DNA from 3 places in the Paenibacillus sp. SAF-068 genome. Region 3 is predicted to be linked to each of the others. Evidence: predicted binding sites of a transcription regulator. Region 3 holds the regulator's gene; each other region holds the start of a gene.

Region 1 (4,883 bases), on a different contig from region 3:
CCCTCCTCAAGATATTGAGCATTTGGCTTTACACTCTGATTATAAAAAGCCGGAGCTTACATCGTAAGGATGACAATTCATCAATGGAGGGATAAAATCCTTCACTGAACCAATAATCGCCCTTGGCTCATGTTGAGAAACCAAAAAAACAGCCCCTGCGAAGTAGGTTCGCAAGGACTGCTTGGTTGATATATAAAGGTAGATTACTTACCGGGAGAAGTCACGCCAGCCGTTTCCTGGCGACCTTGTTCGATCAGGCGATATGCCCGCTCCACTTCTTCTTCACTTGGCGAAGGAACGCCATCCAGTGGATATACTTTGCCGAGCGCTTCCCATTTGTAGATCCCCATCTGATGGTATGGAAGAATTTCGAACTTTTCGACGCCATTTAATGTTCCAATAAACCGTCCGAGGTTAAGCAGATCCTCTTCCTCGTTATGAATGCCAGGCACATACACGTGACGTATCCACATTTTCCGACCTTGCTCCGATAACCACTTGGCCGTTTTCAACGTTCTCTCGTTGGATTTTCCTGTCAGCTTGATATGTTTCTCGTCATCAATATGCTTGAGATCCAGCAGAACCAGGTCCGTGTGATCCAACAGATCATGAATTCGTTCCGGTTCGTTAAATCCGTTGCTGTCCAGTGTGGTATGCAATCCCCAGCGGCGTTTCACCTCTTTGAAGATTTCAGCTACGAAGTGAGCCTGCAGCGTTGGTTCTCCGCCAGATATCGTGAGTCCGCCTCCAGAACTGCGGTAGTAGGTCAGATATGGCTCAATTTCAGCCAATACCTCCTCTAGCGTCATTTCTTTTCCACCATCCAGCGCCCATGTATCAGGGTTGTGGCAGTACTGACACTTGAGTAGACATCCTTGCATAAAAAGCACGAAGCGGATGCCTGGGCCGTCAACCGTCCCGAAAGTTTCGAGTGAATGAATATGTCCGTTAACCATGTTGCCTCTTCCTTTCTGTATCCGCATCCGCTGTGCGTTTGATATGATATGGAATGCCTTACTCTAGCGGTCTTCTACTTGCACTTGCAAATTACTTACATCGAGCCATGGAACGTACGGTTGATGACATCCAACTGTTGTTCACGAGTCAGTTTAATGAAGTTGACCGCATAGCCGGATACCCGTACAGTCAGTTGCGGATAGTTTTCCGGATGATCCATCGCATCAATCAGTTGCTGACGATCAAATACGTTAACGTTCAGGTGATGAGCGTGTTGACCGAAGTAACCATCCATCATCGCAGTCAGATTGGATTTACGTGTAGTCTCCTCTTTACCCAAGGCTTTTGGCACGATGGAGAAGGTATTCGAAATACCGTCAAGACTGTGTTCATAAGGCAATTTGGCTACAGAGCCCAGGGATGCCAATGCGCCTTTTTTGTCACGACCATGCATTGGGTTCGCACCTGGAGCAAATGGTTCACCTGCTTTACGACCATCCGGTGTAGTCCCTGTTTTCTTACCATATACCACGTTGGAAGTGATCGTAAGAACGGATTGTGTTGGTATTGCGTTACGGTATGCTTTGTGCTTGCGAATCATGCCCATGAAGTTCTCAACCAGTTCAACAGCAATGCTGTCTACACTGTCTTCATTATTACCGTAACAAGGGAAGTCTCCTTCGATTTCAAAATCAACAGCGATGCCTTGCTCGTTACGAATTGGTTTTACTTTGGCATATTTGATTGCACTCAGTGAATCTGCTGTAACCGAGAGACCTGCGATACCACAAGCCATCGTACGTACAATGTCACGGTCATGCAACGCCATTTCGATACGCTCATAGCTGTATTTGTCGTGCATGTAGTGAATGACGTTAAGGGTGTTCATGTACAGCTTTGCGAGCCACTCCATCATTGGTTTGAAGCGTTTCATGACCTCATTGTAATCCAGCACTTCACTTGTGATGGCAGGATACTCAGGTCCGACCTGTGCTCCGGATTTCTCGTCACGACCACCGTTGATCGCATACAGGAGAGCTTTGGCCAGGTTGGCACGAGCGCCGAAGAATTGCATTTGTTTACCGATCTTCATCGCTGATACACAACAAGCAATACCATAATCGTCTCCGTAGATCGGACGCATCAGATCATCATTTTCATACTGGATTGAACTGGTTTCGATGGATACTTTACTGCAATAATCTTTGAAAGTTTCTGGAAGCTTCGTGGACCATAGTACAGTCAGGTTTGGCTCTGGTGCAGGTCCCAGGTTGTGCAGGGTATGCAGGAAACGGAAGCTGTTTTTGGTTACGCGTGTTTCACCATTCACAGACATACCGCCAATGGACTCCGTCACCCATGTTGGATCTCCACTGAACAATTCGTTGTAATCCGGTGTACGCAGGAATTTGACAATCCGCAGTTTCATTACGAAATGGTCAACGAGTTCCTGAGCCTGTTCTTCGGACAAGATGCCTTCTTGCAGGTCACGCTCAATGTAGATATCCAGGAAGGAAGATACACGTCCCAGGGACATCGCAGCACCGTTCTGCTCTTTGATGGCAGCGAGATAACCGAAGTACAACCATTGGAATGCTTCTTTTGCTGTTGTCGCTGGCAAGGAAATATCGAACCCATGCATTTCGCCCAATTGCTTCAATTCCTGCAATGCACGAATCTGCTCAGACAATTCTTCCCGCAAACGAATGACATCTTCATCGATGACATCAACTTCGAGTGCGTTCAATTCCCCTTTTTTGTTACGGATCAGGAAGTCTACCCCGTACAAAGCTACACGACGATAGTCACCGATGATCCGGCCACGGCCGTACGCATCTGGCAGACCTGTAATAATCCCTGCTTTACGCGCTGCACGCATGTCGGAAGTATAAGCATCGAATACACCCTGGTTATGTGTTTTGCGAATGTTTGTAAATATATCAATGACACCTTGAGGCAATTCGAAGCCGTATGCTTCACATGCATCAATCATCATCCGGATTCCGCCTGTTGGTTGAATGGAACGTTTGAATGGAGCATCGGTCTGAACGCCGACAATCTGCTCTTTGGATTGATCCAGATAACCTGGTTGGTGAGAAACAATAGTCGCTGGTGTGTTCACATCAACGTCAAGGACACCGCCGTTATCCCGTTCTTTTTTGGTCAGATCAGATACAATCTCCCACAATTCTTTGGTATTCTGGGTTGCATCTGCGAGAAATGCTTCATCACCGTAATACGGAGACAAGTTGTGTGCCAGAAAATCATTCACATCTACGGATTTGGTCCATGTTCCTTTGGTAAAGTTTCTCCAGCCTGTTTGTTGTTTGACATCTTTTTCAATCACCGACATCTTAATCCCTCCACTAATTTGGATTTCTGGACACATAACATCTTGCCTCATTCGTAGCATTGTGTGCCCAGAGCCGCGATTAATGTGAATTGTTTCACATAAACCGGAACATGTTCTCTCTACTTGGGAACCGGAACCGCGGAATGAATGTTTTTCTTACATTTTCAGTATACGTCTTGGTGCTTTCATCATCTGTGATTTATGTCACAAAGTCAGTGAACTAACTCACTCCACCTGCGCTGTGTCCCATTGAACACATCTGGTAATTCACACTTGGTCACTCCGTGGAGAGAATAACCTTCCGATCGCTGTTATCCCCGGATTTTTTTGATTCACTTTTTCAAAAGTGAAAATCCGGGGATAAAGGCGAACGCTTCGCTTCTTCAGTTTTTTTCTCTCCCCTCCGTTCTCGTGTGAACTCTCTCATTCTTGTTCAAACGGCCGCATCCCGGATTCCGTCCTGCCTCCTTTGGGAACCATCGCTCTGCTGTACTTGGAGCAGACAAATCTTCAAATCGTTTCCCGAAAAATGGACGCTTCGCCTTCTCCGTTTTTCTCTCCCCTCCGTTATTGTGTGAACATCTGGCTCAAACGATCACATCACGGATTCCGTGTAACCTCTTTAAGAACCCCTTTGCTCCTCTATGCTCGGAGCAACAAACCAAATCTTAGAATAAACTCTGAAAAACAGATGCTTCGCTTCTCTTTTTTTCTGCCCTCTTCGTTAGGGTGTGAAGGACGGCAATCGGGGCTCCCCTCTCGGGGAACCCTGATCTTCTTGGCCGCAAGGCACTCTCTTCGTTCTAAATCATTATTCAAACTTTCCGTAGAAAGCGTTGCGGTATACATCAGCCAGTTCAGTGACCAACGGCAACTTCGGATTGGCGGTTGTACATTGGTCCTCGAAGGCACGGTCTGCCAGATAATCCACATGTGCTTCGAAGTCTTTGGCATCAAACCCAATTTCCTGGAACGATTCTTCAATCCCCAATGTTTTGTTCAGTTTGCGAATGGCATTGATGAGACTCGTTACGCCTTCTTCTGTCGTACGTGCAGGCAATCCCAGAATCCGTGCAATCTCGGCATACCGCTCATCCGCTACAAAGTGCGAATATTTCGGGAACGATGCAAATTTGGTCGGTTTTTTCGCGTTGTAACGAATGACGTGCGGCATCAGGATTGCATTGGTGCGTCCGTGCGCGGTGTGATACTGACCGCCCCATTTATGCGCCAAGCTGTGGTTAATGCCCAGGAATGCATTGGCAAACGCCATACCGGCAATGGTGGAAGCATTATGCATTTTCTCACGAGCCAATTTATCTCCTTGCAGTGCCGATTGCTCCAGGTATTGGAATACCAGTTGAATTGCTTTGATCGCAAGTCCATCCGTGTAATCATTCGCCATGACAGACACATAAGCTTCAATCGCATGCGTCAGTACGTCCATACCTGTATCTGCAACAGCCGTTCTAGGCAGGGAGTACACGAACTCCGGATCAACAATTGCTACGTCCGGTGTCAGCTCATAGTCAGCCAATGGATACTTGGTATTACCTTGATTTTTATCTGTGAT
Region 2 (4,883 bases), on a different contig from region 3:
GCGCTCCAGCCTGTCATGAATCAAATTCAAGACTGGGCTGAGAAGTGGGTTGACTGACGAATAAGCAATATTACTCACTTGCGTTGCATGAAAGGCATAGACTCCTGATTTCTGTGGAAATCAGGGGTTTTTGTCTTAAGTATAACGTGGATCGTCGTTTTTCTCTTGGGCTATGCACATGTTGTCATGAGTTGTAGTATAATCTATAGAAAATGGCCACAGACGGCCGGAGCGAAGGAGGCCCACTTGTCATGAGAGAAGAAAGCTTATCCCGCGAAGTACGCTACGGCAAGAAAGATATTGCAGAACTTGAGAGCGCATCCATTCAGGTCCATCTAATCTACAAAAAAGCTGCAGAGTTATTCAAGCACACAGCATATTCCCAATCGGTTAAGGACGATCTAGTCGAAGTGAATAGGCATTCTGTGAACAGCGATGGTCCGAGATTAGCTCCGGCGGTGCTGCAAAAATGGATTCAAACGTCCAGGGGCTGGAAGTGTATCGGATGTGAACTGAGCGAACCTGATTCAAGGATGTCGCAGATGGAAGAAACAATACAGGGTAAGCAGTTGATTCTGGATGTGGGTGTAGGGCGGTTGGCTCAGGCAGAAATGCTGATTCAGGCGGTTGTCTGGTCCCAATATGAGAAGATTCGAATGTTTGCACCATGGCTTGGTGATGAACCCTTTTATAGTGTGCAGGAACTGGATGTCATTGCCCGTTATATTGTTCCTACCTATTTCTCGGAACGGCCTTTGCATGAGCAAGGGAAGGTATTCAAGGTACATCAACAATATGGGCAGATTCCGTTGTATCAGGAGTATGTAGACGCACCTTCATGTTGTGTGCAGGTAGACGGTGGATTGCTTGAAGGGCGATTGCTTACAGGTGTATATGTATCTGAGGAGCAGTTCTTCGGGCTTAATCCCTATCTGAAAGATGGCGATGGAGGACGGACATACATGCAGGCTTGTGTCCAATAAAGCATAACCATGGAGATCTGATCATTGCTTAATATAGGAGAGCCTGGATGCAGGCTCTCTTTCTTGTACAAGCCCGATTTGGAGGGGCATACAAAAAGTAACGGCTTTGACACTTTTTTTTGTTGAAGGTTGTGCCATAATAGAGGTTATGGACAACAGGGTGAATGATTTTACGCAGGGTGGTGTTACCTACATGATGAAGAAAATCCCCGGTTACATAGGTGTATGTTTGCTCCTACTGGCGATCCTGGCTGGTTGCAGTGAGACACAGCCTTCTGAGCAGCCAATTGTCAAAGAGACAGAAACAGCGAATACGATTACAGTGGCTGTCGATGGCAGTACGTTTTTGCCTGATGCAACAAAGTCCATTAAGCGAGATTTTAGTGAGGGTTTGACACTCAAAAAAGCATTACTTAATAGCGGACTGGTTGATTTTACGGCAGATGGCAAACGGATTCAATCCGTTGGTGAAGTGTCTCTGGATTCTTCGCTTAGCTGGGCTGTCAAATTAAATGGCAAGGATATTGAACAGGAAAATTGGAACATGGAGCTTCATGCCAAAGATGAAGTGATCATTTACGTGAAAGCCGCTGACAGTGGGGGAGATGGCGTTGCCTATCAGACAACGTTACTCAAGGTGAGCGGTGGAAACATTATGCCAACCCTGAATCGTCAATATGCCGGAGTCTATGTTCAAGAGTGCACCGTTCGCGATGTGTTGAAGTCCAGCGGGATTGTAAGAATGTCGGAGAATAACAAATTCGTCGTTTCGGTGGAGAATGTCACACCTCGCATGAATGAGCGGTGGGTTATTATGGTGAATGACAAGGAATTAATGGAAAATGGTTTGGACATGAAATTGAATCCACGTGATGCGGTAAAGCTTGAATTGACCAATGCATCCTAAGTATACGAAGAAGCCCAATCTCTATTCAGAGAACTGGGCTTTTTTTCAATATAATATATAAGCAACATTCGATTAGCATAGTCAAATATTAAATACGACAGATCTCGTTCGGGCAAAGTTCACAATGACAGATCCCTTGCAGCATCTTCAGATCTTTGATGACGATCATGCCATTGTCATATTCAATCGCATCTTTCTTGCGCAGATCGCTTAACATGCGGTTTACACTTTCACGGGTAGCTCCGATCATATTGGACAGGTCCGTGTGTGTAATTTTTTTGTGAATAATGACATGCTCTCCATGAGGCTCACCATACGAATTCGACAACCGAATGAGGGTGGAGCAAAGCGCACCTGGTTTGCCATATAACATGAGATCCCGGAACTTCGTCTGTGTCAGCCGGTGGTGGATGCCCATCCATTTCATAAAGTCGATCGCGAAGTCACAATGCTGGCAGATTAGCATCTCCAGGTCCTTATGCTCCAGTACACCGATCTCACTGTCCTCCAGCACTTCCGCTGAGAAGGTATGTTTAGAGCCAAAGAAGGGATCAGCCTGCCCAATCATATCACCGGATTGATACATGTACATGATCAGTTCCTTGCCTTCATCCGTGGATTTGGTGATCTGGGCACGGCCCCGTTTCATATAATAAAGTTTGTCAGAGACGTCTCCTTCCCAGTACAGATGTGTACCTTCCGGATAAGTTCTATCTTTCATGGTAACCAGCAGATGGTTGAAATTCGCTTCCGAGAAACAGTTGGTATTGCCGCGCTTTTCCAGTACAGTCGTTAGTTCCATCATAAGTCTATCTCCCCTTTGTGTCCATCGGATGGACTTCTGTAGCTTACAGTAGCCTCCGAGGTTTGCCGCAAACCGTTGCCGTCCTGATCAGGGTCATCTCGGCCGGGAGGAAGGACGGTACAAATTGCGGTGGTTCAATTTTTAAGTTCAGTATATACCTAATCTTACCGTTTGAGGGGGAAGGAAAGGGGGCAAAAATGACGAAATTTCAAACATTGTGATTAAATTCACTTTTATTGGAGAGCATGATTTTTATAGCCCTATATTTTATATAGGAAGGAAAAATGATTGGATGCAGGACACTACAAAACTTAAATTAAATTTGCTATACTTTGTGAAAAAAATCACATAATTAAATTTATTGACATGTTACGATGTGAATGTAAAGAAGAGAGACAAACCAATACGAACCTTTAGGAGGATGAGGGAGATGGCTGTAAAGAACGAGGTCGCCCCAGCAAAAGAACCGACAGCAGGTCAGTATATTCAAACGTTAATCGACAAAGCGAATAAAGCACACGCCGCATTCATGAAGATGGATCAGATGCAGATTGACCGGATTGTGCAAGCGATGGCGCTTGCGGGTCTGGATAAACACATGATGCTCGCCAAGATGGCCGTAGAAGAAACAGGCCGCGGAGTATATGAGGATAAAATCACTAAAAATATATTTGCAACAGAATATGTGTACCACAGCATCAAGTATGACAAAACCGTAGGTGTGATTGAAGATAACGAGTATGAGAGCTTCCAGAAAATTGCGGAGCCGGTTGGTATTATTATGGGGATTACACCCGTCACGAATCCAACATCAACGACGATGTTTAAAGCACTGATCTCCATCAAGACGCGTAACCCGATTATCTTTGGTTTCCACCCATCTGCACAGAATTGTAGCCGGGAAGCTGCCAAAATCCTGCGTGATGCAGCGGTGAAGCATGGTGCCCCAGAGGATTGTATCCAGTGGATTGATGATCCTTCCATGGATCGTACGAACGAACTGATGAATCACAATGATGTGGCTCTCATTCTGGCAACAGGCGGATCAGGCATGGTACGTGCAGCGTATAGCTGCGGTAAACCTGCACTGGGCGTAGGGCCGGGTAACGTACCTTGCTTTATTGAGAAAAGCGCAGATATCAATCAGGCAGTGACGGATTTGATCCTGTCGAAGTCCTTCGACAACGGCATGATCTGTGCTTCCGAGCAAGCAGTCATCATTGAAGAGCCGATCTTTGATCAAGTGAAGAAAAAAATGATTGCAAATGGCTGTTACTTTGTTAACAAGGATGAAGCAGCAAAATTGACAGCAGGAGCAATTAATGCCGAGAAATGTGCTGTAAATCCTGCGATTGTTGGTCAATCTGCCGTAAGCATTGCGAAGTTGTGCGGTATTGAAGTTCCGGCAGGTACCAAAATTCTCGTGGCCGAGATTGAAGGGGTAGGTACGAAATTTCCATTGTCGGCTGAGAAATTAAGTCCGGTACTGGCTTGTTACAAAGTCAAAACGGCAGCAGAGGGTATTGAACGTGCAGCAGAAGTGGTTGCTTTTGGCGGCATGGGTCACTCCTCGGTTATCCACTCCACAAATGAAGAAGTGATTGGCAAATTCGCAGATCGTCTGCAAACTGGACGGATTATTGTGAATTCACCATCTACACACGGTGCCATCGGGGATATCTACAACACGAACATGCCGTCATTGACACTGGGATGCGGATCATACGGACGTAACTCGACTTCTTCCAACGTAACCGCTGTGAACTTAATCAATGTGAAAAGGGTGGCTCGCCGTACCGTGAATATGCAATGGTTCAAAGTGCCGAATAAAGTCTACTTCGAAAAAGGGGCAACGCAGTATCTTGCCAAAATGCCTGACATCACACGTGTTGCCATTATCACGGATGCCATGATGGTGAAACTGGGATATGTGGAAAAGGTAGAACACTACCTGCGTCAACGCCAAATGCCAGTAGCAATCGAAGTATTCTCCGATGTAGAGCCAGATCCGTCCACAACAACGGTAGATCGCGGAACCGAAATGATGCGCCGCTTCCAGCCAGACTGCATTATCGCACTCGGCGGTGGATCACCAATGGATGCTGCGAAAGCCATGTGGTTGTTCTATGAATATCCGGATACGGACTTCAACGATCTGAAGCAGAAATTCATGGATATCCGCAAACGG
Region 3 (4,883 bases):
GTACAGAGCGAATCCGAGTCGTGTCTGGGAAGATCCTGTCCATGGTTCCGCAAATGTTTCTATCATCGCGCCAAACATGAGGCCGGGTTGTCTGATATCGTTATTACCAATCACTCCAAATTGTTTACGGATGTGAAGGCAGCTCATCAGCTTCTGCCAGCCTATGAGAGTCTTGTGATCGATGAGGCTCATCATCTCGAGGATGTAGCTGGTAAGCATCTTGGAATGCATATGAAATATTTCACGCTGGTTCATACGCTCACCCGTCTGTTTAAAGACAGTCGTAATGGACAACTGCCTATGCTTCGTTCGCAGTTATCCGGGCATGAGAATTCGGTGCAATGGGGCTCCATGGTGGATCAGATGTTCCCGCTGGCTGTTGAGGTCAAGGAACTGTGGGATCGTATGAGTGATGCCCTGTTCGGACTTTTGCCTGAACGAAGTGATGCTTCACCGGGCGAGACCGGGCAATTTTCCCTGCGACTGAAGGCATCTCAGAAACCTGCGAAATGGCAGGAGTTGCAGGAACTGGAGAACCAGATCTATGTAACTCTGGGTGATCTGGTTCGCAGAGGGGACAAATTGCTGCTTGAGGTGAAAGAGGATCAGGATGATTATCAATCGGATAGTCTGATCACGGACATTACAGGACTGCTGAAAGATCTGACCACATTGAAGGATAATCTACGTTTCTTCATGCGTATGGATGATGCCAAAACGGTGTACTGGATGGAAGCCAGCGGCCAGTTCCGCAGTAAATCGCTTCAATTGTATGCCGTACCTGTAGATGTCAGTGCACAACTTAAAGATCTATTTTTTGATAAAAAGAAAAGCGTTGTGCTTACATCAGCTACGCTCTCTGTAGATAAGTCATTCCAGTTCATGATTGAGCAGCTTGGCTTGCAAGAAGCCTCTGAGAATAATCGCCTCTTAACGTCGATGCTGCCATCACCGTTCAACTATCGCGATCAGGCACTTCTGGTGATTCCGCGTGATTTCCCAAGTGTGAAGGGCAGTGTGGGTGATGCGCACTTTGTCAATATGCTGGTGCAGTCACTCGCAGAGACCGCAATTGCCACGCGTGGACGCATGATGGTTCTGTTTACCTCATACAAGATGCTGCGACAGGTCTATGACCCGCTGAAGGAGGCACTGTCCGGTAACGACATCTCATTGTTGGGCCAAGGCGTAGACAGTGGTAGCCGCTCCAAGTTGACTCGCAGGTTCCAGGAGGCCAAAGCTACGGTACTTCTGGGCACAAGCAGCTTCTGGGAAGGTGTGGATATCCCGGGAGAAGCTCTAACCTGTCTCGCTATTGTGAGATTGCCTTTCCAGCCGCCGAATCATCCGTTGGTGGAAGCCAAGAGTGAGTTGCTTCAGGAACAGAAGAAGAATCCGTTCATGAAACTGTCCGTGCCGCAAGCGGTCATTCGTTTCAAGCAAGGATTTGGCAGATTGGTGCGTACAGCAAAGGACAGAGGCATTGTCATTGTTTATGATACTCGGGTGATTGAAGCGTACTATGGTAAATTCTTTTTATATTCATTACCTGGTCCAAAAATGGAGCATATGCTCACGGAGCAGATGGTTCCACGAATTACCGAGTGGTTAGAAGCACCTGCTAATGAACAGGAGTAGTGGTTATTTATTCGCTGTATCATTGCGTGACACTATCGATTGGCGTTAAACTTTATTAGATATTTCCGTATCCGATAAGCAATTGCACGTAAGAACTTATAACCTAAATTACAAAGAGCATTCTGTATGAAATATCACGTCTATCTCTGTGTTTATACAGAATGCTCAACTTTTCATCTATTATTTTATCGTAGGCTTGGTAAGGGGGAGCAAGAATGAAATCGGATAAAATTTCGGAAGCGGTGGTACGACGTCTGCCTGTATACTTGCGCTATTTGAGTGAGTTGCATCAGCGTGAGGTGGCTACTGTTTCTTCTCAAGAGCTTGGACAGCGGCTGGATCTGAATCCGGCCCAAATTCGAAAAGACCTGGCTTATTTCGGTGATTTTGGTCGTAAAGGGATCGGGTATGATGTTTCCTATTTGATCGAGAAAATTCGTCACATACTCAAAATTGATCAGCAAATCAATGTAGCTTTGGTAGGTGCGGGTAACCTCGGACAAGCCTTGTCCAACTACAACGCATATCTGAAAGATAACATGAAGATTGTTGCAGTATTCGATGCATATGGACCGAAGATTGGTAGTCAGATCAACAGTTTAAAAGTAAAACCAATGAATGAATTAACGGAAGCGGTTAAAGCAGATAACATCCGCATCGGAATTATTACCGTTCCGGATACGGAAGCTCAAAACGTAGCCGATCAGCTGATTGAATCCGGAATCGAAGCGATCCTTAATTTTGCACCAACCATTCTAAAAACACCGCCGCACATCCGCATTCATCATGCTGACTTTACAACGGATCTGCTAAGTTTGGCCTATTACTTGGAGACTGGAAAGGACGAAGAGCAAGATGACGACAAATAGATGGGTAATCCACAACGGCAAATTTGCCGTGAATGAAGGCACAACCTGGAACGTGGTTCAAGGATACATGGTTGTCGAGAATGACAAGATTGTGCATATTGGTGAGACATTGCCGGATGGAGACGAAAATTGTACCAAAGTGGATGGAAAAGGGTTGTTCTTCCTGCCGGGTCTGATCAATACGCATGGTCATGCAGCGATGTCATTGCTTAGAGGGCACGGAGATGATCTTGCGTTGCAAGTATGGTTGCAGGAAAAAATGTGGCCGATGGAAGCGAAAATGACTTCAGAAGACGTATACTGGGGAACTTCGCTATCCGTGCTTGAAATGTTGAAAGGCGGAACTACAGCGTTCCTGGATATGTATGATCACATGGATCAAGTTGCCAAAGTGGTGGAACAATCCGGCGTTAGAGCAGCACTGGCACGTGGAGTAATCGGACTCTGCTCGGAAGAGGAGCAATTGCGGAAGCTGGAGGAGTCGGCTGCGTTTGCACGCGAGTGGAATGGACAGGCAGATGGTCGCATTACAACCGTAATCTCGCCACATGCACCATATACATGCCCTCCAGACTACATAGAGAAGCTTGTACAGGTCGCCAACGACCTGAACCTTCCCCTGCATACCCATATGTCGGAAACGCTTCGTGAAGTCGAACAGAACGTCACAGACTACGGATTGCGTCCTGTCGCACATCTGGAGAAATTGGGCTTTTTCTCCCGTCCATCTCTGGTTGCACATGCGGTACATCTGAATGACGAAGAGATTGAGATTTTGGCCCGTCACGATGTGGCAGTATCCCATAACCCGGGAAGTAACCTGAAACTGGCCTCCGGTGTTGCACGGGTACCTGCGTTGCTGAAAGCAGGAGTTACCGTGTCACTCGGAACAGACGGACCGGCAAGCAACAACAACCTGGATATGTTCGAAGAAATGAGACTGGCTGCATTGATCCACAAAGGTGTGTCGGGTGACCCGACAGCTGTGCCAGCAGGCGAAGCATTACTACTCGGAACGTCATATGGTGCTAAATCCATCTTCTTGAACAATACCGGAGCACTCCGGGTTGGCATGAAGGCTGATTTTATCGCCCTGGATATTGAACAGGCACATTTCTACCCGCATACAGACCTGATCTCGCATACAATCTACTCGGCTTCTGCCAAAGATGTGGAGCACGTATGGGTCGATGGGAAACAAGTGGTGAAACATGGCGAATGTCTGACGCTGGATGAAGAGCGCATTTTGCGTGAGTCTCAATTGGCATTTGATGGTCTGCTTGCTCGATAATTGCAGGTCAGAGCATCTTAGGGAAAGGAAGTTCGGCTTTTGAAGAAAAAAAAGAAGTGGATATGGATTTCGCTGCTTGCACTGGTTCTGATTCTGTTTGGACTTCAGCGTTATTACGTGTATGTCACGCAGGACCAGCGCAAGGAAGAATCGCTCGCCATACAGGCAGCACAGGAACAACTGGGCATTACATCCTATGATGAATTGCGCAAGTATATCTGGGGTGATAAAGAAGGCTCTGACAACATCTACTGGACCTTGATCGGCAAAAACAAGGATAACCAGGATGTCATGGTGTGGGTAAAATTCGATGCCAACAATCAACCTGCTACGGGGGCAAACGCTATACACAGCGAGTTGCTGCAGAATGGCATGTCTGAGACGCAGATCCGCAATCGCTTCAGTTCTGAAGTTCCTGCCGGTGAGATTAAACGAATCATGCCTGGCGTTGTGAATGGAATATATGTGTGGCAAGTGTATTATAAAGACGGTACGCATAACCACTATCGGTTCTATCGTTTTAGCAATGGAGAACAGGTCGACTTGGTATACACACTCCCGAACAGCTAGAACAAATTGAGTAACTTCGCTGGAGAACTAAAAAAATAAAAGAACCGGCAGACGGATATCCGACTGAACCGGTTCTTTGTGTTGCCTGCAAAAAAGTTTTGATTTAAATAGTTAAAATTAATAATTTATTCATATTTTCGCCTTCGAAATTGTATATACGATGTGATATACTCAGATATGTACTCAAAGATACATTCAAAACAAATAATCCTGTTGATTTCTCGCAGGAGTCCATGTGCACATATTCGTAATACACCAAATAAGCCAGTAGGTTAGGCTAAAATCTGGGAGGGGTAGTTCATTTGAAGCTAAAAGTATTGCCTATTGCTTTAACTGCCGTCATTTCAGCCGTTGTGTTGTTCGGAGGTTGGTTTGTGTATCGTCAGGTGGCCTTACAGAATCCAATTGAAAAGATGGTCACCCAGTACGATGGAGTCAATGACGTTCAATTAACTATTAACCGCAATGATGTACAATTGAAACTGGATCTGCAACCGGATGTTGATTTGGGCAGA

The links. Region 3 encodes Rex, which represses fermentation and respiration genes when NADH is low (regulators of the CRP and FNR family bind a similar motif). Its sites were predicted from a motif close to TTGTGAAATATTTCACAA; they were not measured.
Region 1: the regulator Rex is predicted to act here: its motif matches at 3,393-3,410, upstream of pflB (formate C-acetyltransferase).
Region 2: the regulator Rex is predicted to act here: its motif matches at 3,028-3,045, upstream of adhE (bifunctional acetaldehyde-CoA/alcohol dehydrogenase).

What each region holds. Positions count from the first base shown of each region.
Region 1 is NZ_JBQCJX010000002.1:826,843-831,725, reverse strand. It holds gene pflA (pyruvate formate-lyase-activating protein) at 204-956, opposite strand; gene pflB (formate C-acetyltransferase) at 1,052-3,310, opposite strand; gene adhE (bifunctional acetaldehyde-CoA/alcohol dehydrogenase) at 4,122-4,883, opposite strand, start outside.
Region 2 is NZ_JBQCJX010000002.1:821,867-826,749, forward strand. It holds gene ACTHPG_RS17525 (winged helix-turn-helix transcriptional regulator) at 1-57, shown strand, start outside; gene ACTHPG_RS17530 (hypothetical protein) at 252-983, shown strand; gene ACTHPG_RS17535 (hypothetical protein) at 1,177-1,890, shown strand; gene ACTHPG_RS17540 (Crp/Fnr family transcriptional regulator) at 1,979-2,695, opposite strand; gene adhE (bifunctional acetaldehyde-CoA/alcohol dehydrogenase) at 3,126-4,883, shown strand, end outside.
Region 3 is NZ_JBQCJX010000001.1:3,055,046-3,059,928, reverse strand. It holds gene dinG (ATP-dependent DNA helicase DinG) at 1-1,638, shown strand, start outside; gene ACTHPG_RS13175 (redox-sensing transcriptional repressor Rex) at 1,854-2,507, shown strand; gene ACTHPG_RS13170 (amidohydrolase) at 2,494-3,798, shown strand; gene ACTHPG_RS13165 (DUF5590 domain-containing protein) at 3,838-4,368, shown strand; gene ACTHPG_RS13160 (hypothetical protein) at 4,671-4,883, shown strand, end outside.